3 regions of the Streptomyces sp. NPDC052114 genome follow, and region 3 is predicted to be linked to each of the others. Evidence: riboswitches for the same ligand, from Rfam matches in the RefSeq annotation. Region 3 holds a riboswitch; each other region holds the start of a gene.
The links. A riboswitch is a leader RNA that binds a small molecule or an ion and turns the genes downstream of it on or off. The one in region 3 is predicted to bind S-adenosylmethionine.
Positions count from the first base shown of each region.

Region 1: another riboswitch for S-adenosylmethionine. It lies ahead of thrC (threonine synthase); the one in region 3 lies ahead of AB0L89_RS24145 (aminotransferase class V-fold PLP-dependent enzyme).
Region 2: another riboswitch for S-adenosylmethionine. It lies ahead of AB0L89_RS05325 (hypothetical protein); the one in region 3 lies ahead of AB0L89_RS24145 (aminotransferase class V-fold PLP-dependent enzyme).

Region 1 is NZ_JBFAWC010000020.1:77,330-87,207, forward strand. It holds gene AB0L89_RS33885 (cold-shock protein) at 279-482, opposite strand; gene AB0L89_RS33890 (ubiquitin-like small modifier protein 1) at 902-1,177, opposite strand; gene thrC (threonine synthase) at 1,293-2,612, opposite strand; SAM riboswitch class I at 2,606-2,754, opposite strand; gene AB0L89_RS33900 (glucosyl-3-phosphoglycerate synthase) at 2,911-3,882, shown strand; gene AB0L89_RS33905 (hypothetical protein) at 3,957-6,029, shown strand; gene AB0L89_RS33910 (trehalose-6-phosphate synthase) at 6,118-7,524, shown strand; gene AB0L89_RS33915 (right-handed parallel beta-helix repeat-containing protein) at 7,611-9,104, shown strand; gene otsB (trehalose-phosphatase) at 9,092-9,878, opposite strand, start outside.
Region 2 is NZ_JBFAWC010000002.1:257,411-267,288, forward strand. It holds gene AB0L89_RS05305 (response regulator transcription factor) at 1-225, opposite strand, end outside; gene AB0L89_RS05310 (histidine kinase) at 222-1,394, opposite strand; gene AB0L89_RS05315 (hypothetical protein) at 1,562-2,005, shown strand; gene AB0L89_RS05320 (radical SAM protein) at 2,146-3,504, shown strand; SAM riboswitch class IV at 3,594-3,703, shown strand; gene AB0L89_RS05325 (hypothetical protein) at 3,748-4,086, shown strand; gene AB0L89_RS05330 (SDR family oxidoreductase) at 4,186-4,917, shown strand; gene AB0L89_RS05335 (GNAT family protein) at 4,950-5,504, shown strand; gene AB0L89_RS05340 (amino acid permease) at 5,523-7,052, opposite strand; gene AB0L89_RS05345 (hypothetical protein) at 7,117-8,112, opposite strand; gene AB0L89_RS05350 (FGGY family carbohydrate kinase) at 8,398-9,858, shown strand; gene AB0L89_RS05355 (FAD-dependent oxidoreductase) at 9,858-9,878, shown strand, end outside.
Region 3 is NZ_JBFAWC010000011.1:7,607-17,484, reverse strand. It holds gene AB0L89_RS24150 (glycerate kinase) at 1-161, shown strand, start outside; gene AB0L89_RS24145 (aminotransferase class V-fold PLP-dependent enzyme) at 113-1,522, opposite strand; SAM riboswitch class IV at 1,699-1,816, opposite strand; gene trpD (anthranilate phosphoribosyltransferase) at 1,903-2,967, opposite strand; gene AB0L89_RS24135 (cytochrome bc complex cytochrome b subunit) at 3,162-4,787, opposite strand; gene AB0L89_RS24130 (Rieske 2Fe-2S domain-containing protein) at 4,784-5,842, opposite strand; gene AB0L89_RS24125 (cytochrome c) at 5,839-6,648, opposite strand; gene AB0L89_RS24120 (heme-copper oxidase subunit III) at 6,726-7,346, opposite strand; gene AB0L89_RS24115 (hypothetical protein) at 7,542-7,943, shown strand; gene AB0L89_RS24110 (Ig-like domain-containing protein) at 8,038-9,297, opposite strand; gene AB0L89_RS24105 (cytochrome c oxidase subunit 4) at 9,490-9,878, opposite strand, start outside.

The DNA.
Region 1 (9,878 bases), on a different contig from region 3:
ACCTCACCGACCCGATCCAAGTTCTGTCACTCTCACTCGTAGAGTGCTAACGCCAATGATTAGCACTCGACCCCCACGAGTGCAAGGTGCTCCCGAGAGATCGGCACCTGTGAGGGACCTCGGGGGCCGCTTCCCGGACACACCCCGGGCAGCCCCGAACAGCCCCCGAACAGCCCCCGGACAGCACCGCCGGCCTCCCGGACGCACACGAGGGGCCCGTACCCCTGGTGGGATACGAGCCCCTCACGATGCGTGCTTCGGTGGTCGGTCGCGCCGAGCTAGACGGCGAGTTTGACCATGTCCGCCTGCGGACCCTTCTGGCCCTGCGAGATCTCGAACTCGACTCGCTGACCTTCTTCAAGGGTGCGGTAACCGTCCATCTGGATCGCGCTGTAGTGGACGAAAACATCCGCACCACCGTCGACCGCGATGAAGCCGTACCCCTTCTCCGCGTTGAACCACTTGACGGTGCCCTGAGCCATGCCTAACTCCCCTATTACTGGCCCTTGCACAGGACCGCACTTCGCGGACCCGGGTCAGACCTCACGCCCCATTGGTTGGGGGTGTGCGCCGGAACGCGTCGACCGCCGCTGAATGTATCTGTCCAACTGCCGTCTGCAACAGGTCAATCGGACGAGAATTCTGGGCACGACCGATCGGGAGAATGCGGAGAATTCGTCAGCACTCAGGTCAAGTCGGGCCGGGCAAATGCCACATGGGGCTCAAATTGGCAGCACTGTTTGGCTGCTTCTTGTCGGCTCGGGACCGACTTCATATATGCGCTCGGCACTAACCGCGAAGCGCTGTTCCCAACTGTACCGCGCTCAACCATGCAGAATTGCCCCCTCCGTTTCTCTCGCGGAGGGGGCAATTCAGATAACGCAGGGTACTTGCGTAAAGATCAGCCGCCGGCGACGGCGGGAATGATCGAGACGCCGGCGCCGTCCGGGGTGGCGGTCTCCAGGCCCTGCTCGAAACGGACGTCGTCGTCGTTGACGTACACGTTCACGAAGCGGCGGAGCTTGCCCTGGTCATCCAGGACGCGGGCGGCGATGCCGGTGTGGTTCTTCTCCAGGTCGGCGATGACCTCACCGAGCGTGGCGCCCTCGGCGGCGACCTCGGCCCGGCCGCCGGTGTAGGTGCGGAGAATGGTGGGGATGCGGACGTTGACGCTCATGGGGTTCACCTCTGAGGTACGGGGGGGAGACGGAGCGCCCCGTCAGGGGCGCGGGGAACTGCGCGAGGACGGACCACGACCGGCAGTCGGCGGCGGCCGCGCGGCGCGACGGCGACTAGCCGGCGAGCCCCGCGGAGCGGAACGCGTCGAGGCTGGGCTTGATCGTGGCGGTGGCCTGCGACGTCTCGGCGACGGCGTCCAGCGTCTTCAGGCCGTCCCCGGTGTTCAGCACGACCGTGGTGAGCGCCGGGTCGATCAGCCCCGCCTCGATCAGCTTCTTCGTGACGCCGACCGTCACCCCGCCCGCGGTCTCCGCGAAGATGCCCTCGGTCCGCGCGAGGAGCTTGATCGCGTCGACGACCTGCTCGTCGTTCACGTCCTCCACCGCACCGCCGGTGCGGCGCGCGATGTCGAGCACGTAGGGACCGTCGGCCGGGTTGCCGATGGCCAGGGACTTGGCGATGGTGTTCGGCTTCTGCGGGCGCACGACGTCGTGACCGGCCTTGAACGCGGCGGAGACCGGCGAGCAGCCCTCGGCCTGGGCACCGAAGATCTTGTAGGGCTTGTCCTCGACCAGGCCGAGCGCGATGAGCTCCTTCAGACCCTTGTCGATCTTCGTGAGCTGCGAGCCCGAGGCGATCGGGATGACCAGCTGGTCGGGCAGCTGCCAGCCGAGCTGCTCGCAGATCTCGTACGCGAGGGTCTTGGAGCCCTCGCCGTAGTACGGCCGCAGGTTCACGTTGACGAAGCCCCAGCCCTCGCCCAGCGGGTCGCCGATGAGCTCGGAGCAGAAGCGGTTCACGTCGTCGTAGTTGCCCTCGATGCCGACGAGCTCGCCGCCGTAGACCGCGGCCATGACGACCTTGCCCTGCTCCAGGTCGTGCGGGATGAAGACGCAGGAGCGGAAGCCCGCGCGGGCGGCGGCGGCGCCGACGGCGCCGGCGAGGTTGCCGGTGGAGGAGCAGGACAGGGTGGTGAAGCCGAAGGCGCGCGCCGCTTCGAGCGCCTGCGCGACGACGCGGTCCTTGAAGGAGTGCGTGGGGTTGCCGGAGTCGTCCTTGACGAACAACTTGCCCGGCTCGACGCCGAGTTCACGGGCGAGGTTGTCGGCCTTGACGAGCTTGGTCCAGCCGGGGTTGAGGTTGGGCTTCTCGGCCACGTCGGCGGGGACGGGCAGCAGCGGGGCATAGCGCCAGATGTTGGCGGGGCCCGCCTCGATCCGCTTGCGCAGGGCCTCCGGGTCGCCGAGCGGCAGGTCGTACGCGACTTCGAGGGGGCCGAAACACTCGACACAGGCGAAGATCGGACCCAGCGGGAACGTGGTGCCGCACTCGCGACAGGACAGGCCGGAGGCGGGTCCGAGGTCGACGGTGGCGTCGGCGGAAGGGGTGGCGACAGTCTGCACAGCCATGGAGGCGAGGCCCTTTCTCCTCATCTTCCTCGCGACGCATCTCGCCGCGAGACGGAATTGGCACCTTCCCTAGCCGGGAGCCTCGCGGCGCTTGATCGCGACGAGACCGGCTGGAGGGTTGCCGGGGCTTCAACGGGCCGTATCCCTCTGCCCCTCTGGATGAGCGGTATTCGATTGTGGGTTTCAGTTGTCGATCCTGAACGCGGCGGCGACCCCGACATGCGATGGTCACCGGCGTTGTTCAAGACTGTAACCGAAGCCCTGGACCCTTGAGATAGTCGTCCGAACCGCGAGATGGATCACATACGGGAGGACCCTGACCGTGCTGGAAGAGGTCGAGCGCTGGCTGAGCAGGCGTTCCTGGTCCGTGGCCGACCGCCCGCTGGAGCGCCTCGTGGCCGCCAAGCGCGCGTCCGGCACCTCGGTGAGCGTCGTGCTGCCCGCGCTGGACGAGGAGGAGACGGTCGGCGACATCGTCTCGGTGATCCGCCGCGAGCTGGTCGAGCGGGCCCCGCTGGTCGACGAGCTGCTGGTGATCGACTCCGGGTCGCGGGACCGCACGGCGGAGGTCGCCGCGGCCGCGGGCGCCAAGGTGGTCCACCGGGACGAGATCCTGCCGCGGCTCACGCCCGTCCCCGGCAAGGGTGAAGTTCTGTGGCGCTCGCTGCTCGTCACGGACGGTGACGTGGTGGCGTTCGTCGACGCGGACCTGAAGGAGTTCTCCGCGGACTTCGTCTCGGGGATCGTGGGTCCGCTGCTGACCGATCCGGACGTGGACTTCGTGAAGGCGATGTACGACCGGCCGCTCGGCGCGGAGTTCGACGCGCCCGGTGCGGGCCGGGCGGCGGGGCAGGGCGGGCGGGTGACCGAGCTGATGGCGCGGCCCCTGCTGAACATGCACTGGCCCCAACTGGCGGGGTTCGTACAGCCGTTGGGCGGTGAGTACGCGGCGCGCAGGTCGCTCCTTGAGCGGCTGCCGTTCCCCGTGGGGTACGGCGTGGAGCTGGGGCTGCTCGTGGACGCGCTGCACACGGTGGGCCTGGACGCGCTGGCGCAGGTGGACGTGGGGGTGCGCAGGCACCGGCACCAGGACGGGCAGGCGCTCGGGCGGATGGCGGCGGCGATCTACCGGACGGCGCAGCTGCGGCTGGCGCGCGGTCATCTCGTACGCCCCGAGCTGACGCAGTTCGAGCGGGGCGAGCACGGGTTCGAGCCGCGGACGTACGCGATCGACACGGAAGAACGCCCCCCTATGACCGATATCGCCGAGTATGCCCACCGTCGCGTGGCGTAACCGGCCATGATCATGCGTTTTGCCTACATTGCCCCTTTATGTGGGTCAGACATGCCAGACATGCAATGAGAGCCATGCGGCGGGCGGGCGGACTGACGCTCGCCACCGCCACCGTCGCGGCCGGGGTGCTCACCGCGACCGCCACGCCCGCCGCCGCGGAGATCGTCGAGCCCTTCGCCAAGCGCTACGACGAATCGCTGTACGGCGACTTCAAGACCATCGGCAACACGGTCCTGGACTGCCCGACGAGCCCGGCCGACGTGGCCGCCGCCTGCAAGGAGACCCAGCAGGCCAAGGGCACCAAGAACAACAACAACTTCGTCGAGCGCCGCATCGACGTGGCCGGCCTGACCGGCACCTTCGACTCCAGCACCGGCCAGGTGACCGTCCCGCCCGGCGCGAAGGTCGACTACGCGCGCCTGTTCTGGGGCGGCAACGCGGGCACGCACCGCTTCGGCAACACCGTCCGCAACATCTGCGACCTCAACCGCGAGGGCAACGCGCCCGTCGACCCGGCCCCCGGCGACCCGCTCACCACCCGCCCGGTCATCCGCGTCGGCGGCGGCACGCAGTCCACGGTGGACGTCCAGAACGCCGTCCGCACCCCGAACACCACGCAGGGCCCGCACTACTACACCGCCGAGGCCGACGTGACCTCCTCCTTCGCGGGCGCCGCCACCGGCAGCCCCGTCGAGGTCGCCGTCGGCAACGTCTGGGCGCCGAACGGACAGGGCTGCGTCGGCGGCTGGTCGCTGACCGTCGTCTACAAGTACGACGGGCCGAACGAGCAGTACGCGCCCGACCGCCGCAACGTCTACATCTGGGGCGGCCACGTCATCCAGCGCTCGACCAGGCGGGCCGCGGCCCCGGCAGGATCCACCACCGTCCCGGTGGACGGCTTCTACCGCACCGCGGGCGACATCCACGCCAGCACGACGGCGTACGAGGGCGACTGGAACACCAAGGGCGACCAGTTCCTGGTGAACGACCAGCCCGTCACCGAGTCGCACACCGGCAGGACCGACAACTTCTTCATCAGCGAGGACGACGGTTCGGTCAACCCGAAGTACCGGAACAACCTGAGCATCGACGCCAAGGCCTTCGAGGTGCCGGACGGGGCGATCCCCGTGGGCGCCACCTCCGCGAAGCTGACGTTCACCAGCACCGGCGACGTCTACGTCCCCTCGCAGCTGGCCCTGTCCGTGCCGGTCCCCGACCTGGAGGTCACCAAGACCGCCTCGCCCGCCAAGGTCAGGCCCGGCGAGAAGCTGACGTACACGGTCAAGGCCAAGAACATCAGCAAACTCCCCTATCCGGGGGCCAGATTCAGCGACGACCTGAGCGGCAACCTCGACGACGCGACGTACGACGAGGACGCGAAGGCGTCGGCCGGCACCGTCTCGTACACCAAGCCGCGCCTCTCCTACGTCGGTGACATCGCGCCCGGACAGACCGCGACGGTCACCTACTCCGTCACCGTCCACGACCCGGTCAGCGGCGACGGCAAGCTGCTCAACAACGTCGACGTGCAGACCCCGCGCTCCAACTGCGACCCCGGCAGCACCGACCCGAACTGCGCCTCCGAACCGGTCATCGACTACCCCGAGCCGCCGCTGAGCGTCGGCTCGCGGCCCACCGACCCGACCGTCCCGGCCTGCGGCTCCACCACCAACACCATCACCCTCAAGAACCCGTCGGGCGACCCGCGCATCGGCGCCTCCGCCTCGTGGCCCGTGCGGCCGGGCTCCACGCCCGTCGCGAGCTCCGGGAAGGTCGCCCGGCAGGGCTCCACGTACGTGTGGCGGGGCAACGTCCCGGCCAGGGGCAAGGTCACCATCACCCAGAAGGTCAAGGTGTCCTGCACCCCCGGCAAGGTCACCGTCATCACGGTGAGCGCGCCCGGCAGCAACTGCCCGAAGTCCCTGCGCGGCGGCGACGACCCGTGCACCACGGCGATCGTCGCCCAGCGCGTGCAGGGCAGGCCCGCCCCGCCGCAGCAGCAGCCCGGACAGCACGCGCCGCAGCCGCACGACGAGCTCGCCGAGACCGGCGGCGACTCCGCGACCCTGCTCTACGGCGGCGTCGCCGCCGCGCTGTGCGGGCTCGGCGTGCTGGTGCTCGCCGCGGTGCGGGCCCGGCGCGACTGACCTGATACCGCGCCACGGCCGGGCTCCGCGATGCGCCGGAGCCCGGCCGTACGTTTGCCCGGCCCCGGGACGGGCTACGTTTTGCCACATGGTCTCCGAGCCCGGATCGACAGCAGCGCAGGTACTCGTCGCGTCCAACCGCGGCCCCGTCTCGTACACGGCCGGGGAGGACGGAGAGCTCACCGCCAGGCGCGGCGGGGGCGGCCTGGTCTCCGGGCTGAGCGCGATCGGGGACCGGGCGGACTCCCTGTGGGTGTGCGCGGCGCTCGGCGAGGGCGACCGGGAGGCGGTGCGCCGCGGCGTCGGCGAACCGGGCGTGCGGATGCTGGACATCGACGCGGGCGCGCACGAGGGCGTGCACGCGGCCGCCTACAACGGCATCGCCAACTCGGTCCTGTGGTTCGTCCACCACATGCTCTACCAGACCCCTCTGGAGCCGGTCTTCGGTCCGGAGTTCCGCGCGCAGTGGGCCGCCTACGAGACGTACAACCGCGCGTTCGCCGAGGCGCTGGCCGCGGAGGCCGCCCCGGGGGCCGCGGTCCTGGTGCAGGACTACCACCTGGCGCTGGTGCCGGGAATGCTGCGCGAGCTGCGCGATGACCTGCGGATCGGGCACTTCTCGCACACGCCCTGGGCGCCCGCCGACTACTTCCGGATGCTGCCGGACGACGTGGCCGAGCAACTGCTGCGGGGCATGCTCGGCGCGGACCGGCTCGGCTTCCTCACCGGGCGCTGGGCGGACGCGTTCACGGAGTGCTGCGTGCGGGTGCTCGGCGGCACGTCGGGGACGCGGATCGGCGTGCACGGGCTCGGGGCCGACGCGGACTTCCTGCGGGAGCGCTCGCGCCGCGACGACGTCGAGGAGCGGATGCGGGCGCTGCGCGAGCAGGTCGGCGAGGACCGCAGGACGATCGTGCGGGTGGACAGGACCGAGCTGTCCAAGAACATCGTGCGCGGGCTGCTCGCCTACCGGCAGCTCCTCGCGGACCGCCCCGAGTGGCGCGAGCGGGTCGTGCACGTCGCCTTCGCCTACCCCTCGCGGCAGGACCTCGCGGTGTACCGCGACTACACGGCGGAGGTCTCCCGGGTCGCGTCGGAGATCAACTCCGCGTACGGGACCGCCGGTTGGACCCCGGTGGTCCTGCACGTCAAGGACGACTTCGCGCGCTCGCTCGCCGCGTACCGGCTCGCGGACGTGGCACTGGTCAACCCGATCCGCGACGGCATGAACCTCGTGGCCAAGGAGGTGCCGGTGGTCTCCGACGAGGGGTGCGCGCTGGTGCTCTCGCGGGAGGCCGGGGCGTACGAGGAGCTCGGCGAGGACGCGCTGGCGGTGAACCCGTACGACATCTCGGCCACCGCCGAGGCCCTGCACGCCGCGCTGTCCCTGCCGGACGACGAGCGGGCCGAGCGCACCAAGCGCCTCGCGGCGGCGGCGACGGCGCTGCCGCCCGCCCAGTGGTTCCTGGACCAGCTGCGGGCGCTCACCGGCTGACGCCCGCCGTCCGGCCGTCGGCCAGTCCAAGGACCGCTTCGGTTTGTCCATGGGCCCGGTGCGCCGGCCGTCACTACGGTCCCCGCATGACCCCGCGTCGTACGAGCATCGTGACCCTCACGGCCCTCACCGCCCTCGCCGCGGTCGGCGCGGGCCTCACACCCACCGCCGCCGCACGGTCCGGCACCACGTACCACGTGGACTGCGCGAAGGGCGACGACAGCGCGTCCGGCACCTCCGCGCGAGCGGCCTGGCGCACCGTGGCCAAGGCGAGCGGGCACGCCTTCGGCCCCGGCGACCGGCTCCTGCTGAAGCGGGGCACGAGCTGCACGGGGGTGCTGGCTCCCAAAGGTGCGGGTGCGGCCGGCGCCCCCGTGCGCATCGACGCGTACGGCGACCAGCGGGCCGCCAAGCCCCGCATCGAGGCCCGCGGAGCGCGCGCCGCACTGCACCTGGTGAACACCGAGCAGTGGGAGATCCGCGACCTCGACCTGTCCAACACCGGACCCGCCACCACCACCGAGCGCCGCGCGGGCCTGTACGTGCAGCTCACCGACTACGGCACGGCCGAGCACTTCGTCGTCGACGGCGTGGACGTGCACGACGTGAACGGCGCCGACTTCAAGGACCCCGACCCCTCCGGCGGCATCCTCTTCGTCGTGCAGGGGACGGCGAAGCCCACGCGGTTCGCCGGGGTGCGCGTCGAGGACTCCACCGTGCGGCACGTGGACCGCACCGGCATCGGCATCATGTCGACGTGGGACGGCCCGGGGAAGTTCGCGACGGGCGTGCGGTTCCAGCGCAACAAGGCGTACGACGTGGGCGGCGACGGCATCGTCATCCACGAGACCAGCAAGGCGCGCGTCGAGCACAACTACGTCGACGGCTTCAACATGCGCTCCGCCGGCTACAACGCGGGCGTGTGGGCGTGGGAGTCCGAGGACGCCCTCTACCAGTACAACGAGGTCACCGGCGGCCACGGGACGCGCGACTCGATGGCGTACGACATCGACGGCGGCAACGTCCGCAACGTCTACCGCTACAACTACAGCCACGACAACGAGGGCGGCTTCCTGCTCGTCTGCAACGGCGAGGGCAAGGTCAGCGACGGCAACCGCGTCCACGACAACATCAGCGTCAACGACCGCAACACGGCCTCGCCCTACGCCGTGATCTCGGTGGTGTGCGGGGCGACCACGGACACCCGGATCTATCGCAACACGGTCGTCACGAACCGCGCGGACACCGCCCTGGTCTCCAACAACGGACCGGGCGGCGTGACCTTCCAGGACAACATCTTCGTCGGGGCGTCCACCGGGTCGGGCTCCCCCATCAAGGACACCGTCAGCACGTACTCCGGCAACCTGTACCAGAACACCGCGCAGCCCCGCGACGCGAAGGCCGTGAACGCCGATCCGCGGTTCGTCTCCGGCGCACCCGACTCCCCCGACGACGTACGCCTGGGGGACGGCTCACCGGCGCGGGGCGCGGGCACGGCCGTCGACGACGCAACGGCGTACGACTACTTCGGGAACCCGATCCCCGACCCGCCCAACATCGGCGCCGATCAGTCGAGTTGAGCGGAGATCGCCGACAGCAGACGCACGACGCCGGACGGTCCGTCCACCACCAGGTCGGCCCGTTCGGTGAGTTCGGTGACCTCCGCGCTGCCGCTGCACACCAGCAGGCCCGCGACACCGTCCGAACGGAGCTTCTCCACCGCGCCGAAGGCGGGCAGGTCGCCCAGGTCGTCCCCGGCGTACAGGACGGACTCCGCGCCGACCTCGCGCAGGTACTCGGCGAGGGCCACGCCCTTGTCCATGCCGGGGGGCCGCAGCTCCAGGACCATGCGGCCCGGTTCGACGATCAGACCGTGCCGTCCGGCCAGCTCGGCGAGCGGCTCGCGCAGCGCCTCGAACGCGGCGAGCGGGTCCTCGGCGCGGCGCGTGTGGACCGCGACGGCGCGGCCCTTCTCCTCGATCCAGGTGCCGCGCCAGGCGCCGATCGCGTCGAGGAATCCGGGGAGTTCGGCCCGCACCTCGGCGACCCCGGGGTGCGGTTCGGCGGCGCGGACGGTGCCGCTGACGGCGTCCCAGCGCTCGGCGCCGTAGTGCCCGAGGACGACGAGGTGCGCAAGTCCAGGGACGCCCGCGAAGCCGCCGTGGCGCACGGCGACGCCCGCCGGGCGGCCGGTGACCACGGCCACGGACCGCAGGCGCGGGGCGAGCGCGGCGAGCACGGGGACGGCGTCGGGGTGGGCGCGGGCCTGCTCGGGGTCGGGCACGATCGGGGCGAGCGTGCCGTCGAAGTCCAGGGCCACGACGGCCCGTTCGGGGCGCGCGAGGAGCGCGGCG
Region 2 (9,878 bases), on a different contig from region 3:
ACCGGCGAGGTGCCGGGTCACCTCCAGGCCGTTCAGCCTCGGCATCCGGACGTCGACCAGACACACGTCGGGCCGCAGCCGCCGCGCGAGCTCCACGCACGCGGCACCGTCGGCGGCCTCACCGATCACCTCGATGTCCGGCTGCGCGGACAGGATCAGCCGGAACCCGGTCCGCACCATCTCCTGGTCGTCCGCGATCAGGACCCGCACAACACCGCTGCTCATGACCCCGATTCTGGCAGGCCCAGCACGGGAAGCGCGGCGCGGACCCGCCAGCCCCCGCCCGGCAGCGGCCCCGCCTCCAGGCTGCCGCCGACCGCCGCGACCCGCTCACGGAGCCCGATCAGACCGAGGCCGCCGTGCCCTCCGGGCGGGGTGCGGTCCGTGGCACGGCCGTGCGCGCCGGGGCCGTTGGCGACCTCGACGACGAGGCCCGCCGCCTCCGTCCCGATCCGCACCCGGACGTCCGTCGCGCCGGGCGCGTGCCGGGTGACGTTCGTGAGCGCCTCCTGCACGACGCGGTGCACGGACGTCTCCACCTCGGGGGCGAGCGCGGCGGCGCGGGCCCGCGCGGACACCTCCAGGGTGGCCGCGTCGCCGGGCGAGGCGGCCACCAGCGCGGCGAGCTCGGTGAGCAGGTCGGCGGGCCGGGTGGTGGCGCCCGGCTCCGCGCGCAGCACGTGCACCAGACGCCGCATCGAGTCCAGGGTCTCGCCGCCGGCCTGCTCGATCCCGGCGAGCAGCGGGTCGAGCTGGTCGGGGGCGCTCTCGCGGATGGCGCGGGCGGCCTGGGCCTGCACGACGATGCCGGTCACGTGGTGGGCGACGAAGTCGTGCAGGTCGCGGGCGATCCGGCGGCGCTCCTCCTCCTGGGTGGCGGTCACGGCGAGGGCCCGCCGGGTGTCCAGGGAGCGCAGATAGCCGCCGAGCGCGAGGGCGCCGCCGGCCGCGACGGTGAGCATGAAGGCGAAGGTCTCGGTGTCGGAGTGCACGCCGACGCGCACCGGTGCGGCCACGACGGCCGCGGCGAGCAGCACGCACAGGACGTACGCGGCGGGCAGCCGGGCCGTGCGGGCGGTGACCGTCAGCAGGGCCAGCAGCGCGAAGGACTCCAGGAGCCCCCAGCTGCTCACCCGGAGGGGACCGAGGGCCAGGCCCAGGGTCAGCGCCCCGGAGACCAGGGCGGCCCCGAGGGCCCGCGCCTCGATGCCGGGCCCGCCCCGCACGCAGAGCACGGCGACGGCCAGGGGGCCGAGAACGAGCGGCGGCCAGGCGCCGTCGGGCCGGCTCGACACCAGGTCGAGGAGCCAGAGCAGCACGGCGGGCACGGCGAACAGCAGGGCCCTCGGCATACGGGCCCGTGCGGTGCCGGGCGGCGAGCGGTGATCGTCCACGTACTGAATGTACGGAGGAGGTCGCATCCGGCCGATCAGCCGAAAGCCTGATCGGGGTGTCGGGGATCCGCCGAAGGGCCGAGGTGCCGGCGACCGGCGGGCGGCGACCGTGGAGAGAGTCCGGACTCCACGTAGGCTCCTGTTGCTCCTCCGAGAAAGTGATCCCCATGCCCCGCACGACCCCCCTCCGCCCCCGCGCCGCCCTCTGCGCGCTCGGCACGGCCGCCCTCGCCCTCGCCCTGACCGCCTGCGGCGGCTCGATGAACCCCTTCGACGACCACGAGGAGAAGGCGTCCTACGGGGAGGGCGCCGCGGCCAAGAGCGCCCGCGACTCCGTGCCGCGCTGGCTGCCGGACGACGCGAGCGACATCAAGTACGTGATGTCCACCACGGGCGATGACCGGATCATCACGTTCCGTACGCCCGGCGGAGAGTTCCCCGAGCAGTGCGTGAAGGGCGAGGCGCAGGGCGAGCCGCGGCTGAAGGCCGACTGGTTCCCCGCGGATCTGGTCGCGAAGGCCGACACGAACTGCGGTACGTGGTCGGGCGCCCGGGTCGACGGCGTCCTGTACGCCTGGCAGGACAAGGACGTCGTCCTGAAGCGGCGCTGAGCCGCACGGCACGGACACGGGCCGCGCAGCATAGACCCGGGGCGGAGGCGCCGTGCGACCGGAGTCGGATCCGCGGCGGATCGCTCGGGTATTAGCGTGGACGGGACAGATCGACGACAAGGATCCGAGGTGCCCGGCCCATGCCAAGCCGCAGCGAGAGCCGTACCCAGCTCATCGAGTCACTCATGGAGCGGTTCCCGCACGTGCCGCGGGAAGCCGTGATCAAGGAGGATCTGCTGCGCGGCGGCATCGCCTTCGACGAGTCGGCACTCAGCGACAACGAAGACGGTGACGTCAAGCCGAAGTCGTACTTCATCTTCTCCTTCGACCACGGCACGCTGCCCGAGCTGGGCGCCGCCGCGCTGCGCCGCCCGCCGGAGGAGATCGTCCTCACCGGCGGCCCCTACGAACTGCGCCGCACCGTCGTCTCCGTCCGCGTGAACCCGTCCTCGCCCTACCGCGTCGCCGCCGACGACAACGGCGTGCTCGGCCTCTACCTGGACGGCGTGCGCATCTCCGACGTCGGCCTGCCGCCGATGCCGGACTACTACCGGCACACGCTGGAGAACGGCAAGTCCGTGATGGAGGTGGCACCCACCATCCAGTGGGGCTACCTGATCTATCTGACGGTCTTCCGGGTCTGCCAGTACTTCGGCGCCAAGGAGGAGTGCCAGTACTGCGACATCAACCACAACTGGCGCCAGCACAAGGCGGCGGGACGCCCCTACACCGGAGTGAAGCCGGTGGAGGAGGTCCTGGAGGCGCTCGCCATCATCGACAAGTACGACACCAACAAGTCCTCCACCGCGTACACGCTGACCGGCGGCGCCGTCACCTCGAAGGTCGGCGGCAAGGACGAGGCCGACTTCTACGGCCAGTACGCCAAGGCCATCGAGGAGCGCTTCCCCGGCCGCTGGATCGGCAAGGTCGTCGCGCAGGCCCTGCCCAAGGCGGACGTGCAGCGCTTCCACGACTACGGCGTGCGGATCTACCACCCCAACTACGAGGTGTGGGACCCGTACCTCTTCGAGCGCTACTGCCCCGGCAAGGAGCGCTACGTCGGCCGTGACGAGTGGCACCGCCGCATCCTGGACTCCGCCGAGGTGTTCGGCCCGCGCAACGTGATCCCCAACTTCGTGGCGGGCGTGGAGATGGCCGAGCCGTTCGGCTTCAAGACCGTCGACGAGGCCATCGACTCCACCGTCGAAGGTCTTGAGTACTTCATGTCGCGCGGCATCACGCCCCGCTTCACCACCTGGTGCCCGGAGCCCACGACGCCGCTCGGCAAGGCAAATCCGCAGGGCGCGCCGCTGGAGTACCACGTGCGGCTCCTTGAGGCCTACCGCGCGACGATGGAGTCCAACGGCCTTTCCTCGCCGCCCGGTTACGGCCCCGCGGGACCCGGCAACGCGGTCTTCTCGGTCAGCTCCTTCATGGACAGCCTGCCCGCGGAGGCGGCCGCTCCCGAGGACGCGGTCGTGCCGGCGAAGGCCGACTGAGAGCCGCCTGAGACCGTTCTCGGCGGGCCCGCGCGGGCCCGCCGGAAACTCCGCGCCGCCCTCCGGAGCCCCGTGTTACGGTCGGGGCGGGTCACGAGTTCCAGCGCCAAGCCCCGGCTCGCTGGACGGCACCCCGCTCCGTCGCGGGTGCCCCGGGTGACGACCCGCCCCGTGCGACGCGCACGGGGAACGGCGGATCGCCGGGTCGGTGACACCCGGGGTCCACGACTCCGGAGGCGTTCCATGACGCACGCGCACGACACCTGCGACACCTACGAGCCCGGCCATCGGGTCCACTGGATCCAGGCCCGCAAGAGCGCGGCCGACCCCGGCACCGTGACCGACGTCCTGCTGTCCTCGCACGACGTGGCCGACGACGGCCGGATCACCCTCCATGTGCTCGGCCCGACCCGCGGCGTGCCCGCCGCCCTGTGGACCCACGACCCCGAGCGGCTGCGCCGCCTGCTGCGCGAGCACCGGGGCCTGGCGCAGTGGCAGCCCCGCTGGAACCTGCTGCGGCTGCGCGGCGACGGGGCGGCCACCACGCTGGTCTGCGTGGCCCCGCACGCCCCCGGCCGCTGACGAAGATCACCGGTTCGTAGGATGGCGGCGCACCGGACGCGGGTGATCCCCGCGTCCGGGCGGGCGCGACAGTCAGCCACCCACAGCCGGAGGTCTCCCGTGCAGCACCACCCCGTCACCGTCGTCACCGGCGGCAGCCGAGGCATCGGCGCCGCTGTCGCCGCCCGTCTCGCCGAGGACGGCCACGACGTCGTCATCGGCTACCGCTCGGACGAGGCCGCGGCCGAGAAGGCCGCCGAGGCGGTCCGCGCCGCCGGCCGCCGCTGCGTCACCGTCCGGGTCGACACCGCAGACGAGGCGGACGTCGACCGCCTCTTCGACTCCGCCGCCGCACTCGGCCCGGTCACCGGCTTGGTCAACAACGCCGGGGTGAGCGGCCCCGTCGGCCCGCTCGCCGACGCCGACGCCGAGGGCATGCGCCGCGCGCTCGAAGTGAACGTGCTCGGCTATCTGCTCTGCGCCCGGCGCGCGGTGCGGGACCTGACGGCGAACGGCGGCGGCGCGATCGTGAACATCTCCTCGGCCGCCGCCACCCTCGGCTCGCCCGGTGAGTACGTCCACTACGCCGCCGCCAAGGGCGCCGTCGACACGCTGACCGTCGGCCTGTCCAAGGAGGTCGCGGGCGACGGCATCCGCGTCAACGCCGTGGCCCCCGGCGTGATCTGGACCGAGTTCCACGCCGACCCCGAGCGTCCCGCGAAGCTCGCGTCCGGCATTCCGCTGGGCCGCTCGGGCCTGCCGTCGGAGATCGCGGCGGCCGTTTCCTGGCTGCTGTCGGAGGACGCCTCGTACACGACGGGCACGGTGCTGAGGGTCGCGGGCGGGCGCTGACGCCCCGGGGTGGCCCCTCGTACGCTGGGCGCATGATCAGTGGAGCGGCCACCCTCACCCCGGACGTCGTGATCCGGCCCGTCACGCTCGACGACGCCCCCGCGCTCGCGCGCGCCTACCGGCGCAACCGCGCGCACCTGGACCCCTGGGACCCGGCCAGGCCCGAGGCCTTCTTCACCACGCAGGGCCAGGCCGACCGGGTCCGGGCGCAGTTGGCGGACGGCCGGGCGGGCCGGTCCGCGCACTGGGTGCTCGTCGGCGACGGCGAGATCGTCGGTCACACCGCCCTGTCGAACGTCGTGCTCGGCCCGGTCCGCAGCGCCAACCTCGGCTACTGGATCGACGCCGGGCGGCAGGGCCAGGGCCTCGCGTCCGCCGCCGCCCGGTACGCCTGCGCGCAGGCGGACACCCGGCTCGGCCTGCACCGCGTGGAGGCGGGCACCCTGCTCCACAACACCGCGTCGCAGCGGGTGCTCATCAAGTGCGGCTTCGAGGAGTACGGTCTCGCGCCGGGCTACCTGTACATCAACGGTGCCTGGCGCGACCACCGGCTCTTCCAGAAGATCCTCAACGACCGCCCGGCGTAGGGCGGTTCACCGCCCGGATCAGACGATGTTCTCCGCGACCTCGGCCTGCTCGCGGTCCGAGCCGTACGCCTGCGGCGTGCTGTAGGAGCGGCGCGCCACGAACCACCACACGGTCGCCAGGGCGAGCACCACGGCCAGCGCGATCGACGCGTAGTTCATGGACTGGACCGTCACCGGCGAGGCCTGCGGCAGGCAGAAGAGCACCGTCACGAACGCCACCCAGACGACGGCGATCCAGCCGATGGGCTTGCTCCAGCGGCCCAGGTTCCACGGCCCCTGCTGGAAGCGGTCGCCCGCGCGCAGCCGCAGGAAGATCGGGATGGCGTACGCGGGGGTGATGCCGATGACGTTGATCGCGGTCACGGCCGTGTACGCGGTCGACGAGTACAGGGACGGCAGTGCGATCGCCGCGGCCAGGCCCACCGAGAGCCACACCGCGGGCACCGGCACCTGGGTGCGGGAGCTGACCTTGCGCCACAGGGCGGAGCCGGGCAGCGCGTTGTCGCGGCTGAACGCGAACACCATGCGGCTCGCGGCGGCCGTCTCCGCGTTGCCGCAGAACAGCTGGGCCACGATCACGATGAGCAGCAGCGCCGTCGCCCCGGACTCGCCGATCGCGTCGATCATGATCTGGGCGGGCGGCACACCGGTGTCCGTCTCCAACGTGCCCGTGTAGTCCTGGATGGCGAAGGTCAGACCGGCGAGCAGCACGAAGCCGGCTATCCACGACGCCCAGATGGCGCGCACGATGCCGCGGGCGGCGGTCACCGAGGCGTTGGAGGTCTCCTCGGACAGGTGCGCGGAGGCGTCGTACCCGGAGAACGTGTACTGGGCCAGGAGCAGGCCGATCGCGGTGACGTAGAGCGGGTTCTCCCAGCCGGTGCCGTTGAAGAACTCTCCGAAGACGAACGACGGCGACTGGTGGTGGTCCGGCACGATCGCGAGGACGCCGACGATCACGGTCACACCGGCCACGTGCCACCACACGCTGATGGAGTTGAGCAGACTCACCAGACGCACGTTGAACAGGTTCAGGACGGCGTGCAGCAGCAGGATGCACAGGAAGATCAGGAACGTCTTCCCCGCGGTCGGCTCGAAGCCGAACTTGAGGTTCAGGAACGCGCCGGTGAACAGCGCCGCGCCGTAGTCGATGCCCGCGATGGCGCCGAGCAGCCCGAGCAGGTTCAGCCAGCCGGTGTACCAGCCCCAGCGCCGCCCGCCGAGCCGGTCGGCCATGTAGTACAGGGCGCCCGACGTCGGGTACGCGCTGGTGACCTCGGCGAGCGCGAGGCCCACGCAGAGCACGAACAGACCGACGCCGGCCCAGCCCCAGAGCATCACGGCCGGGCCGCCGGTGGTCAGGCCGAAGCCGTACAGCGTCATGCAGCCGGAGAGGATGGAGATGACGGAGAAGCTGATCGCGAAGTTGCCGAAACCGCCCATGCGGCGGGCCAGGACGGGCTGGTAGCCGAGCTCTCTGAGCCGTTCCTCCTCGTCCTGGCGTGGCGCTGGGACGGAGCTGGTCGACGACCAGGTGGTGCGGGACACGGATGGACCTCCGGGAAGGGAGCGGGGGGTTGGGGGTGCGGTGCGGGTGCGGGATCTGCGGGGCCTACCCCGGACGACGGCTGTCCCGGGCGGCGTTGAAGCAGCGGGCGCGGGCCTGGACGAAGACCTCGGCGGCCGCGTCGGCGTCACCGGGGGAGGAGGTGCGGTACGTCCAGGGCACGACCGCGAAGAACGGGTCGAGCGCCTGGAACACCCGGGCCGCGTCGTGGAACTGGTGCGCTCCCCACAGCGCGTGCGCCAGGTGGTTCAGGTCGAGGAGCGAGGCCGCGGCGGGCAGCGAGTGGTCGAACCACAGCTGCAGGGCCCGCAGCGCGCCGCGCGTGGCGTCCTCGGAGACCCAGTGGAGGTCGAGGGCGCGTTCGTGGCCGGACTCCCTGCGGTAGCGCTCGACCCGGACGTACAGCGGCAGCAGATGCAGCGGCGAGCCCGCGGGCGCCGCGGCCGACGCCCACTGCACGAAGTTGTACGCCTCGGTGAGCGGGCCTCCCGGGCGGCGGGCGTACACGAACTGCAGCATCCGGTGGTACGCCTCGCGATTGCCCGGATCGCGCTTGTCGGCCTCGGCGAGCAGCTGCCAGGGGCCGGGGAAGAGCATGGGCTCGGGCGGCGCCATCCGGTGCTCGTCCCACCGCTGCCCCTCGTCGAGCTGCGCCAGCGAGAGCAGGCAGATCCACGGCACGGGGTCCTCGGGAGACATGGCGGACACGGCGCCGCACTCCGCCACGGCCTCGCGCCACAGGTCGTTGGTCTGCCGGTGCCCGGCCCGGTGGGCGCGCAGGGCCCGCTCCACCAGGACACGGGTGTACAGCACGGCGGCCGAGGCGCTGTGCGGCTCCTCGGCGCGCCAGGCCCGCACCACGTCGGAACCGGCGACGGCGGCCGCCAGGACCTGTGTGCGCTGGGTCCACAGGCCCCAGTCGGGTGTCTCGGTGAGCAGATTGCGGGTGGAGACCCAGCGGCCGGCCTTGAGGTCCTGGAGCACCGCGCGCAGCGCTTCGTCGTGGCCCGCCGGGTGATACACGGGGCGGCCTAACGGCATGGGCATGTGTCCTCTGTGGGGTGACGAAGGCGGGGGTCTGCGGGGTGTGTCAGGTGCGTGGTGGGCGAACTGGCGTCCTCCGGGCGGGCGTTGATGATGTTGCTCGGCGGTCAGTGTAGATCCGGCTCTTCCGTTTCCACGGCGGTTCGTGGATTCTTTCCGACCCGGTTTTGTCAACACGGCGCACCGGACGTTCATTTGGTGTGACATCGCTGTCATTTCGCCCTCGGGGCGGCGCACTTCGGACTCTTGACGCCCTCGCGCCCGCTGTAGCAGGCTGCCGCGGTGATCACCTATGACCGGTCCGCGGCGCGGCGGCCCGTGCTCGCCGTCGACCAGGGCACCTCCGGGACGAAGGCCCTCGTCGTCTGCCCGGAGCGCGGCGTGATCGGCTCGGGCACGGCGCCGGTGCGCCCCCGCTTCCTGCCGGGCGGCCTCGTGGAGGTCGACCCCGCCGCACTGCTGTCCTCCGTCGTCGACGCGGGCCGCGCGGCGCTGGCCGACGCGGGCGAACCCGTGGCCGCCGTCGGCCTCGCCAATCAGGGCGAGACGGTCCTTGCCTGGGACCCGGCGTCCGGCGAACCGCTCACCGACGCCCTCGTCTGGCAGGACCGCAGGGCCGAGTCCGTCTGTGCCGGGCTCGCCGGCCACGCCGAGGAACTGCGGGCGCTCACCGGCCTTCCCCTGGATCCGTATTTCGCCGCGCCCAAGATGGCGTGGATACGCCGCAACCTCACCCGGCACGGCGTGGTGACGACCAGCGACGCCTGGCTCGTCCACCGCCTCACCGGTGCCTACGTCACCGACGCCGCCACGGCCGGACGCACCCAGCTCCTGGACCTCGACACCGCCACCTGGTCACCGCGCGCCCTGGACCTCTACGGCCTCGCCGACGAGCATCTGCCCCGGGTCGTCGACGCCGCCGGGCCGGTCGGCACGACCACCGCGTTCGGCCCCGAACTGCCGCTCACGGGACTTCTCGTCGACCAGCAGGCGGCCCTGCTCGCCCAGGACGTGACCGAGCCCGGCAGCGCCAAGTGCACCTACGGCACCGGGGCGTTCCTGCTCGCGCAGACCGGCGCACAGCCCCGCCGCGGCACCTCGGGCCTGGTCAGCTGTGTCGCCTGGCGCCTCGGGGGAAAGAGCAGCTACTGCCTCGACGGGCAGGTCTACACGGTCGCGTCCGCCGTCCGCTGGCTCACCGACCTCGGCGTGATCGGCGGCGCCGAGGACCTCGACCCCGTCGGCTCGGCCGTCCCCGACAACGGCGGCGTCACCTTCGTGCCCGCCCTCGCCGGGCTCGCCGCACCCTGGTGGCGCGGCGACCTGCGCGGCTCGCTGACCGGGCTCGGCCTCGACACCACCGCCGGCCATCTGGTGCGCGCCCTGTGCGAGGGCATCGCCGCGCAGGTCGCCGCCCTCGCCGACGCGGTCGCCGAGGACCTGGGGGAGCCCCTGAAGAGCCTGCGGGTCGACGGCGGCCTCACCCGCTCGGCGCTGCTCATGCAGACCCAGGCCGACCTGCTGCAACTGCCCGTCGAGGTCTCCGCGTTGCCCGACGTCACCGCCCTCGGCGCGGCCGCCGTCGCCCGCATCGGCCTGGACCCCGCGCTCACCGTCGCCGACGCCGTGCCCGAGTGGCGGCCCGCCGCCGTGTACGAACCGCGGATCGACGCCGACCGGGCGGCCGAACGCCTCGCGGGCTTCCGCGCCGCGGTCGCGGCCCTGACGGAACGTACCTCCTGATGGCCGTGACCAGGCGCGGC
Region 3 (9,878 bases):
CTCCCGTCTCCCTGACGGAGGCCCTCGGCCGGGGCGGCGAGTTCCTCACCGACGCGACCGAACGGGCCCTGCGCATGATCCAGCTCGGCTCACGGCTGCCGTCGCCGCGTGCTCAGGCGGCGGTGGTGTCGGGCACGCAGCGCCCGTCCTCGGTGCGGTAGCTCCAGCGCGCGCCGTCGGACACCAGCTCCTTGACGGCGCGCACGAAACGCTCGACGTGCTCGTCGGGGGTGCCCGCGCCGAAGCTCACCCGGATCGCGTTCAGCGACTTCTCGCCGGGCGCGGCCTCGGGGGCGCCGCACTCGCCGGGCTCGTCGGGCTCGCTGCCGAGCAGGGTGCGCACCAGCGGGTGCGCGCAGAACAGGCCGTCGCGCACCCCGATGCCGTACTCGGCCGAGAGCGCGGCGGCGAAGTGCGAGCTGTTCCAGCCGTCCACCACGAAGGAGATGACGCCCACGCGCGGCGCGTCGTCCCCGAAGAGCGACAGGATCCGCACCTGGGGCACCTGGGCGAGGCCCTCGCGGACCGTGCGGATCAGGTACTGCTCACGGGCCACGAGCTCGTCGAAGCCCGCCTCGGTGAGCGCCTTGCAGGCCGCGGCGATGGAGTAGACGCCGATGACGTTCGGGGAGCCGGCCTCGTGCCGCGCGGCGCTGTCGTGCCACTCCACGTCCACGCCGCCGTCCGTGCGCCGGGCCACCTTCCGCGAGGCCCCGCCGCCCGCGAGGTAGGGCTCGGCCGCGCGCAGCCAGTCGGAGCGGCCCGCGAGGACGCCCGAGCCGAAGGGCGCGTACAGCTTGTGGCCGGAGAAGGCGACCCAGTCGACGTCCAGCTCGTCGATGGAGACGGGGTGGTGGGGCGCGAGCTGCGCGGCGTCGAGCACGATGCGGGCACCGTGCGCGTGAGCGGCCGCCGCGAGCTCGCGCACCGGCCAGAGCTCACCGGTGACGTTGGAGGCACCGGTGACGCAGACCAGGGCCGGGCCAGTGGGGCCTCCCCTGCTCGAACGAAGTTGAGAGCTTGGGGAAGGGTCACGGTCGGCGAGCGCCCGCTCCAGGGTCTGCACGGCCTCGTCGGGGGTGCGCGGCGCGTTGAGGTAGGTGACGCGGGCGTCCCGCCACGGCAGGAGCGAGGCGTGGTGCTCGGTCTCGAAGACGAAGACCTGGCAGTCGGCGGGCAGGGCGGCGGCCAGCAGGTTCAGCGAGTCGGTGGTCGACCGGGTGAAGACGACCTGGTCGCCCTCGCGGCAGCCGAGGAACTCGGCGACGGCCGTACGGGAGTTCTCGAAGAGGTCGGTGGAGAGCTGCGAGAGGTAGCCGGCGCCGCGGTGCACGCTGCCGTAGTACGGCGCGTACGCGGCCACGTCGTCCCAGACCCGCTGCAGCGCCGGCGCGCTCGCCGCGTAGTCGAGCGCGGCGTAGGTGACTTCGCCACCGGTGACCAGCGGAACGGTGACGTCCCGGCCGAGGACCGGCAGCGGGGCACAGACGGAGGCGTCGACGGCAACGGCGGAAACAGACATGGCGAACTCCCGTGAGAGGCAGGTGAATTCACCGCGCCGGAGCTGCGTCGGGGGCTGCGTCGACGGCGCGGGAGAAGGGTGAAGAAGGGTGTGCGGAGGCGGGGCGTGGAAGCCCTGTCACATTCGCTTGCTCACGAGACTGCTCCCTTGAGGACCAGGACCCCAGGGTTGCGAGGGGTCCGCGCTTGCCATACGCCTTGCTGCGTACGGCCTGGTCTTCACCCGGGGCACCCCGCCACGGACGGAGGGTTGCCGGACAGCGGGCCGGGGCCGTAGTCGCTGTCACTCATGACCTGTGCAGCATCCTGCCACACGATCTTCGACGCGCAAGGCGCAGTCCAGAATCCGGACTGCGCCCTGCGTCACACCTGTCGGGGGTTTCAGCGGTTGCTGGCCGCCACCCACCGCTCCAGGGCCTTCTTCGCGGCCCCCGAGTCGATGGACTGCGCCGCCCGCGCCATGCCGGCCCGGATCTGCTCCACGAGGCTGCCCTCCTCCTGCGCGAGGGCCGCCAGCGCCGCCGCCGAGTTGAGCAGCACCGCGTCCCGCACGGGACCGGTCTCGCCGTCGAGCAGCCGCAGCGCCACCTCGGCGTTGTACGAGGCGTCGGCGCCCCGCAGCGCCTCGACGGGCACCAGGTCGATCCCCACGTCCCGGGGGTCGAAGGCCTCCTCGCGCACGGCGCCGTCGCGCACCACCCAGACCCGGGAGGTCGACGTCGTCGTCAGCTCGTCGAGCCCGTCGTCACCGCGGAAGACGAGGGAGGAGTGCCCGCGCTCGGCGAAGACCCCGGCGACGACGGGCGCCATCCGCGGGTCGGCCACACCGACCGCCTGCGAGCGCACCCGCGCCGGGTTGGTCAGCGGACCCAGGAGGTTGAAGACGGTCCGGATGCCCAGCTGGCCGCGCGCGGCACCCGCGTGCCGCAGCGCCGGGTGGAACTTCACGGCGAAGCAGAAGGTGATGCCCGCCTCCTCGGCCACCTCGACGACCCGCGCCGGGGTGAGCTGGAGGTTGACGCCGAGCTTCTCCAGGACGTCGGAGGCACCGCTGGCCGACGACGCGGCGCGGTTGCCGTGCTTGACGACCTTCGCGCCCGCCCCCGCGACGACGATCGCGGACATGGTGGAGATGTTGACGGTCTTGGCGCCGTCGCCGCCGGTGCCGACGATGTCGACCGTCTGCCCCGGCACCTCGATCACGTTGGCGTGCTCGTACATCGCACGCACCAGACCGGAGATCTCCTCGACGGTCTCGCCCTTGGCCCGCAGCGCGACCACGAAGCCCGCGATCTGCGCGTCGGTGGCCTCGCCGCGCATGATGCGGTCCATGGCCCAGGCCGTGTCGTCGGCGCTCTGGTCGCGTCCTTCGAGCAGGCCGTTCAGTACGTCGGGCCAGGACCGGCCCGCCGCGGTGTCGCCTCCTGCGGGGGTCACAGCGCTCATGGCCGCTCCTGGGTCTTCGTCGATGAAGTCGATGGGAACCGATGTGAATCGGCGGGGAAAGCAGACACCCCGACAAAGGGGGCCGGGACCACCCTATCCAGCCCGGGGGACGGCAAAGAGCCCCGTCCATGCACTGGACGGGGCTCCTGCCGTGGCGACCTCGTGGTCGTTGCTCTCAGAGGAGCATCAGGTGATCAGTGGTGACCGTGGCCGCTCGTGATCTCCTTGTACTCCTCGACGGTGGGCTTGGGGATCTGGTTGTCCTCCCCGTAGTAGCCCTTGGAGAGCTTGGCCCGGAGCTTCTGCGAACCGGACACCTTGCGCTCGACGCCGTTCTCGTCGACCGTCGGGCCGATCTCGAGCGGCTTGTACTGCTCGTGCGCGGTGAGGGTGTGCAGCTGCTCCTGGCTGAGCGGCTCGTGGACCTCGATGAACTCGCCGTGCGGCAGGCGCTTGATGATGCCGGACTCGCGTCCGTGCAGCACCTTGTCCTTGTCGCGCCGCTGCAGACCCAGGCAGATCCGCTTGGTGACGATGAACGCGATGACCGGTCCGACGAAGAAGAAGATCCGGACGAACCAGGTGATCGAGTTGATCGACAGGTGGAAGTGCGTGGCCCAGAGGTCGTTGCCACCACCGACGAGCATGATCATGTACGCCGTCACCCAGGCGACACCGAAGGCCGTACGGGTCGGGGCGTTGCGCGGGCGGTCCAGGATGTGGTGCTCGCGCTTGTCGCCGGTGACCCAGGACTCGATGAACGGGTAGACCGCGATGGCCGCCAGGACCAGCGGGAAGATGATCAGCGGGATGAACACGCCCAGGACGAGCGTGTGGCCCCACAGGTTGATCTCCCAGCCCGGCATGACGCGGATCAGACCCTCGGCGAAGCCCATGTACCAGTCGGGCTGGGCGCCGGTGGACACCTGGTCCGGACGGTACGGGCCGATGGCCCAGATCGGGTTGATCGAGGCGATCGCCGCGATGGCCGCGATGACACCGAAGACCAGGAAGAAGAAGCCTCCGGCCTTGGCCATGTAGACCGGGAGCAGCGGCATGCCGACGACGTTCTTGTTGGTCTTCCCGGGGCCCGCGAACTGCGTGTGCTTGTGGTAGAAGACCAGGATCAGGTGCGCCACCATCAGGCCGAGCATGATGCCCGGCAGCAGCAGGATGTGCACCGAGTAGAACCGCGCCACGAAGTCGCCGCCCGGGAACTCCCCGCCGAACAGGAACATCGACAGGTAGGTGCCGATGACCGGGACGGACAGGATCGCGCCCTGCATGAAGCGGACACCGGTGCCGGAGAGCAGGTCGTCCGGGAGCGAGTAACCGGTGAAGCCGGTGAACATGCCGAGGACGAACAGCAGGAAGCCGAACAGCCAGTTGACCTCACGCGGCTTGCGGAACGCGCCCGTGAAGAACACACGCATCATGTGCACGAACATGCCGGCGAGGAAGATCAGCGCCGCCCAGTGGTGGATCTGCCGGATCAGCAGACCACCGCGCACATCGAAGGAGATGTGCATGGTCGAGTTGAACGCCTCGGACATCAGCTGTCCCTGCAGCGGGACGTAGCTGCCGTGGTACTCCACCTCGTTCATCGACGGGTGGAAGAACAGCGTCAGGTACACACCCGTGAGGATGATGATGATGAAGCTGTACATGCAGATCTCGCCGAGCATGAAGGACCAGTGGTCCGGAAAGATCTTGCGCATGTTGGCCTTGGCGAGGGAGTAGATCCCCAGCCGGCCATCGGCCCAGTCGGCCACCCGCTCGCCGGCGGGCGCCTTCTTCCGTGAGTTGTCGTTGGTGCTCATCCGCGCTCCCAGAAGGCAGGACCGACGGGCTCTTCGAAGTCGCCGAGCGCCTCGAGGTAGCCCTCCTCGTTCACACCGATGCGCAGCTGCGGCAGGGCGTGACCGGCCGGGCCGAAGATCACTCGGGCACCGTCGGAGAGGTCGAAGGTGGACTGGTGGCACGGGCAGAGGACGTGGTGCGTCTGCTGCTCGTACAGGGAGATCGGGCAGCCCACGTGGGTGCAGATCTTGGAGTACGCCACGACGCCCTCGTGCGACCACTCCAGCTCGCGCTTGTCCTTGATGTTCTCCGGCTGGATCCGGACGATCATCAGGGCGGCCTTGGCGATCTGGGTCTGGAAGTCGTGGTCGTGCTCGGACATGCCCTCGGGCATCGCGAACGTCAGCGAACCGACCTGCACGTCCGAGGGACGCAGCGGCTCGTGCGTGTTCATGTTCACGAGCATCTTGCCCTTGGCCCACTTGGTGTGCCGGAGCTTGTCCTCGGGCAGCGGACCGAGGTCACGCAGCAGGACGACGCCGGAGAGCGGGACCAGGGCGAGCGCGCCGAACATCGTGTTGCGGATCAGCTTGCGCCGACCGAACTGCGACTCCTCGGCACCGGCCTTGAAGTCGGCCATGACCTTGGCCTTGACCTCGGGCTCGGCCTCGATGGCGTGCCGATCGTCGGCGACCTCCACGTCGGACATCAGGGTGCGGGCCCAGTGGACCGCGCCCGCGCCGATGCAGAAGAGCGCCAGGCCGAGGGTCATGCCCAGGGCGAAGTTCAGGCCGCTGATGTGACCGATGGGCCAGATGAACACGCTCTTGTCCGCCGGGATGGCGACGAACGAGGCGATGAATCCGACCGTGGCCAGCATCGAGAGCGTGAACAGGAAGGCGATCGCGCGCTCGGAGCGCTTGGCCGCCTGCTCGTCGATGTCCTGGATGCGGTGCTCGTGGGGCGGAAGGCCCGGGTCGGCGAACGGGTTCTCGTCCGCGACCGCCACCGAGCCGTGCTCGGCGTCCTGCTCGCTGGGCAGGTTCTTCTCTTCTGGAATCTCTTGGCTACTCATGACTTCTTGGCCTTTGCGGTCCGAGCGGCGACCCACACGGCGACCGCGATCAGCGAACCGAGACCGAAGATCCAGGCGAAGAGGCCTTCACTGACCGGCCCCAGACCACCCAGCTTGAGACCGCCAGGGCTCTCGGTCTTCTCACCGTTGACCGCGTCGAGGTACGCGATGATGTCCTTCTTTTCCTTCTCCGGCATCGTCGTGTCGGGGAAGGACGGCATGTTCTGCGGGCCGGTCTGCATGGCCTCGTAGATGTGCTTCGGGGAGACGCCCTCAAGCGTGGGCGCGAACTTGCCGTGCGTCAGCGCTCCACCTTCACCGGTGAAGTTGTGACACTGCGCGCAGTTGGTACGGAACAGCTCACCGCCCTTGGCGATGTCCGCCCCGTCCGGGCTGTACTGCTTCTCGGTCGGGACCGTGGGACCGGCGCCCAGCGACGAGATGTACGCCGCGAGCTGGTCGATCTGGGCCTGGTTGTAGATGACCTTCTTCTTGGGCGCCTGGGCGCCCTGCTGCTGGAGCGGCATACGACCGGTGCCGACCTGGAAGTCGACAGCGGCGGCGCCCACGCCCACCAGGCTCGGACCGTCGGAGGAGCCCTGACCGCCGGTTCCGTGGCAGCTGGAGCAGCCCACGGCGTAGAGCTTCTTGCCCTCGTCGATGGCGAGGGACTGGGCGGTGTCATCGGCCTGCGCCTTGTCCGCCGGCGCGAACGCGGCGTACAGCCCCCCGGTGGCCGCCAGCGCGAGGAGTAGGACGACGACCGCCGCCAGCGGATGGCGTCGTCGTGCGGAGAGCTTTTTCACGGATTACCCCGGTGTCAGGATCTTCTGCGTCGATGCTTCTGGAATGAGTCGGTACGTCGCCGGAGCGACCCGCCGAGTTACTTGATCATGTAGATCGTGGCGAAGAGGCCGATCCAGACCACATCGACGAAGTGCCAGTAGTAGGACACGACGATGGCTGCGGTCGCCTGCTCGTGGGTGAACCTCCGGGCCGCGTAGGTGCGGCCGAGGACCAGCAGGAAGGCGATCAGGCCGCCCGTCACGTGCAGTCCGTGGAAGCCGGTGGTCAGGTAGAAGACCGAGCCGTACGGGTCGGACGAGAGCGAGAGGCCCTCGTGCTTGACCAGCTCGGTGTACTCGTACACCTGACCGCCGATGAAGATCGCACCCATGATGAACGTGACGATGAACCACATCCTGAGCTTCTTCACGTCACCGCGCTCGGCGGCGAAGACGCCGAGCTGGCAGGTGAGTGAGGAGAGCACCAGGATCGTGGTGTTCGTCGCCGAGAACGGGAAGTTCAGGGCCGAAGCCATTTCCTTCCAGTGATCGGGACCCGTCACCGATCGCAGGGTGAAGTACATCGCGAAGAGGGCCGCGAAGAACATCAGCTCGGAACTCAACCAGATGATGGTTCCGACGCTGGTGAGGTTCGGTCGATTGACCGGCGGGTGCGCGTGCCCGGTATCTACTGTCGTTGCTGTCGCCACGACCGACATTATGTCGGTCGCTTATCCCGCCCTCACCCCGGGGGGTGCCGTTCGGAGTGTCTGTGGGGTGTGTCCTGCCCGGATGGCCCATCGGAGGCCTGTCCGAACCGGTGTTGACGGGGTGTCGGGAGGAGTAGCATCCGCGCATCGGTTCCCGATCCCATGACGGCACAGCTTCGCTCAGCCCGACGTTCTGGAGGAACAATGCAGCCGACCGCCACGGTGCTGGTCTACAGCGACAACGCGAGCACCCGCGAGCAAGTCCGGCTGGCGACCGGCCGCCGGCCGGCGAGCGACGTCCCCCCGGTCGAGTTCGTGGAGTGCGCCACGCTCCCCGCGGTCCTGAAGGAGCTGGACCAGGGCGGCATCGACATCTGCGTCCTGGACGGCGAGGCGGTGCCCGCGGGCGGCATGGGCGTGTGCCGCCAGATCAAGGACGAGGTCTTCCAGGCGCCGCCCGTGCTGCTGCTCATGGGGCGCCCGCAGGACGCCTGGCTGGCCACCTGGAGCCGCGCGGAAGCGGCGGTGACCCTTCCGGTCGAGCCGGTGGAGTTCGCGGACGCACTGGCCGGTCTGCTGCGCACGCGTCTCGCCGTGGAGGCCTGACGCCGCGCGCCGAGGCGCCACAGCACCACAAGAGGGGCCCGCGTGATCGCGCGGGCCCCTCTTGCATGGCGCTGAGAGCCGCTCTGCCGAGCCGCTAGACCTGCGGCCGCAGTCGGGCCGCGTCGACCGGCGCGGGGCCCTCCTTGGTGCCGGAGAGCAGCGCGCTGCCCTCCCGCCACTTCTTCCAGCTCATGTTCCAGTCGCCGAGGCCGTTGCCGAAGGCCGGCATGTCCTCGCCGTAGCTGTTGACCGTCCGGGTGATGTCGCCCTGGCGCACGGTCTCGAAGAACCAGGCGGCGTTACCGGTGCTCATGCCGACACAGCCGTGGCTGACGTTGTCGTAGCCCTGCGATCCCACCGACCAGGGGGCGGCGTGCACATATTCACCCGTGTCGGTGAGCCGCGTCGCGTAGTACACCGGCAGGTTGTACGAGTCGGCGCTGCCCGTCGGGATGCCGATGCTGGTGCCGCGCATGCGTACGAAGTACTCCTTGCCGAGCACCACCTTGACGCCGTTGCGGGTGGAGTAGCCGGGCTTGCCGGTGGTCACCGGGATGGAGTTGATCTCCTCGCCGTTGCGGTACACCGTCATCCAGTGGGACGAGGCGTCCGTCACAGCCTCGATCCGGTCGCCGATGGTGAGCTTGAGCGGCTTGGCGTCGCCGCCCCACAGCTTGTCGTTGACCTTGATGCCCTCCAGATTGCTGGAGACGTGCACGGTCGCGCCCGCGGGCCAGTACTCCTTGGGGCGGAAGTGCAGCGTCTCGCTGTCCACCCAGTACCAGGCGCCGTCGGCGGCGGGCACCGAGCGGACCTTCAGGGCGCGCTCGACGATCGCCCTGGCCTCCTTGCCCTTCACGGGCCTGTTGAGGGAGGCCGTGACGGGCTGCCCGACGCCGTACTTGCCCGCCTCGGGGCCGAAGGTGACCTTCAGCTGCTTCTTCTTGGCGGCCTCCGACGTGTCGAAGGTCATCACCTTGCGGCCCGGCGAGCCCTCCTCGTCCTCGGTGCTCACCCGGACCGTGTACTGGGCCCCTGCCGCCAGCGGGGCGGTGCTGTGCCACCGCTCCCCGTCGGCGGAGAGTTCGCCCGCCACATAGCGCCCCATCGCGTCGGTGGCCGTCACATCGGTGATGCGCCCCTCCTTGCCCTGGGCGGTGACCTCCAAGGGCTTGTCGGGGTCCGCCTTCTGACTGCCCACGGGGCCGTTGAAGGCGATCTGGCCGGCCGCGTCGTACGGCTTCGCCGAGAGCGGGTGGCCGTCGGAGCTGCCGCACGCCGTGGCCCCCGCACCGAGGGCGGCCACCAGCATCGTGCAGCTCAGTACCGTGCGAATTCGCGGTGAGTGGCTCATGAACACACGGTATGAAGGTTCATCAGGTCCGGCGCGGCGGGTGACCCGTCCGGGTTCGTCCGGAATGCGCACCCGTCGCACTTCGGGATGCGCCCCTCCCCCGTTCGGGGCACGCGCCCCGCGACACGCCGAAGGGCCCGGACGCTCCTGACGGAGTGTCCGGGCCCTTCGGGTGCGGGCGGAGCTACAGACTCACTGGGTCTGGTTCTCGCCGCGGTAGTACTCGAACACCCAGCCCCACAGGCCGATCAGGATGATCGGGGCCGAGAAGTACAGCAGCCACCAGCCGAAGACGACGCCCAGGAAGGCGAGCGCGCCACCGACGGCCAGCGAGAGCGGCTGCCAGCTGTGCGGGCTGAAGAAGCCCACCTCGCCGGCCTCGTCCGCGACGTCGGCCTCCTTGTTGTCCTGCGCGGCCGCGTCGACCCGCCGGGCCGTGAAGGCCAGGTAGTAGCCGATCATCACGCACAGGCCGAAGGCCAGGAAGAGCGCCGTGGTACCGGCCGGCTCCTTCGACCACACGCCATAGACGATCGCCATGGCGAGGACGAAGACGCTCAGCCAGATGAACATCTTGCCCT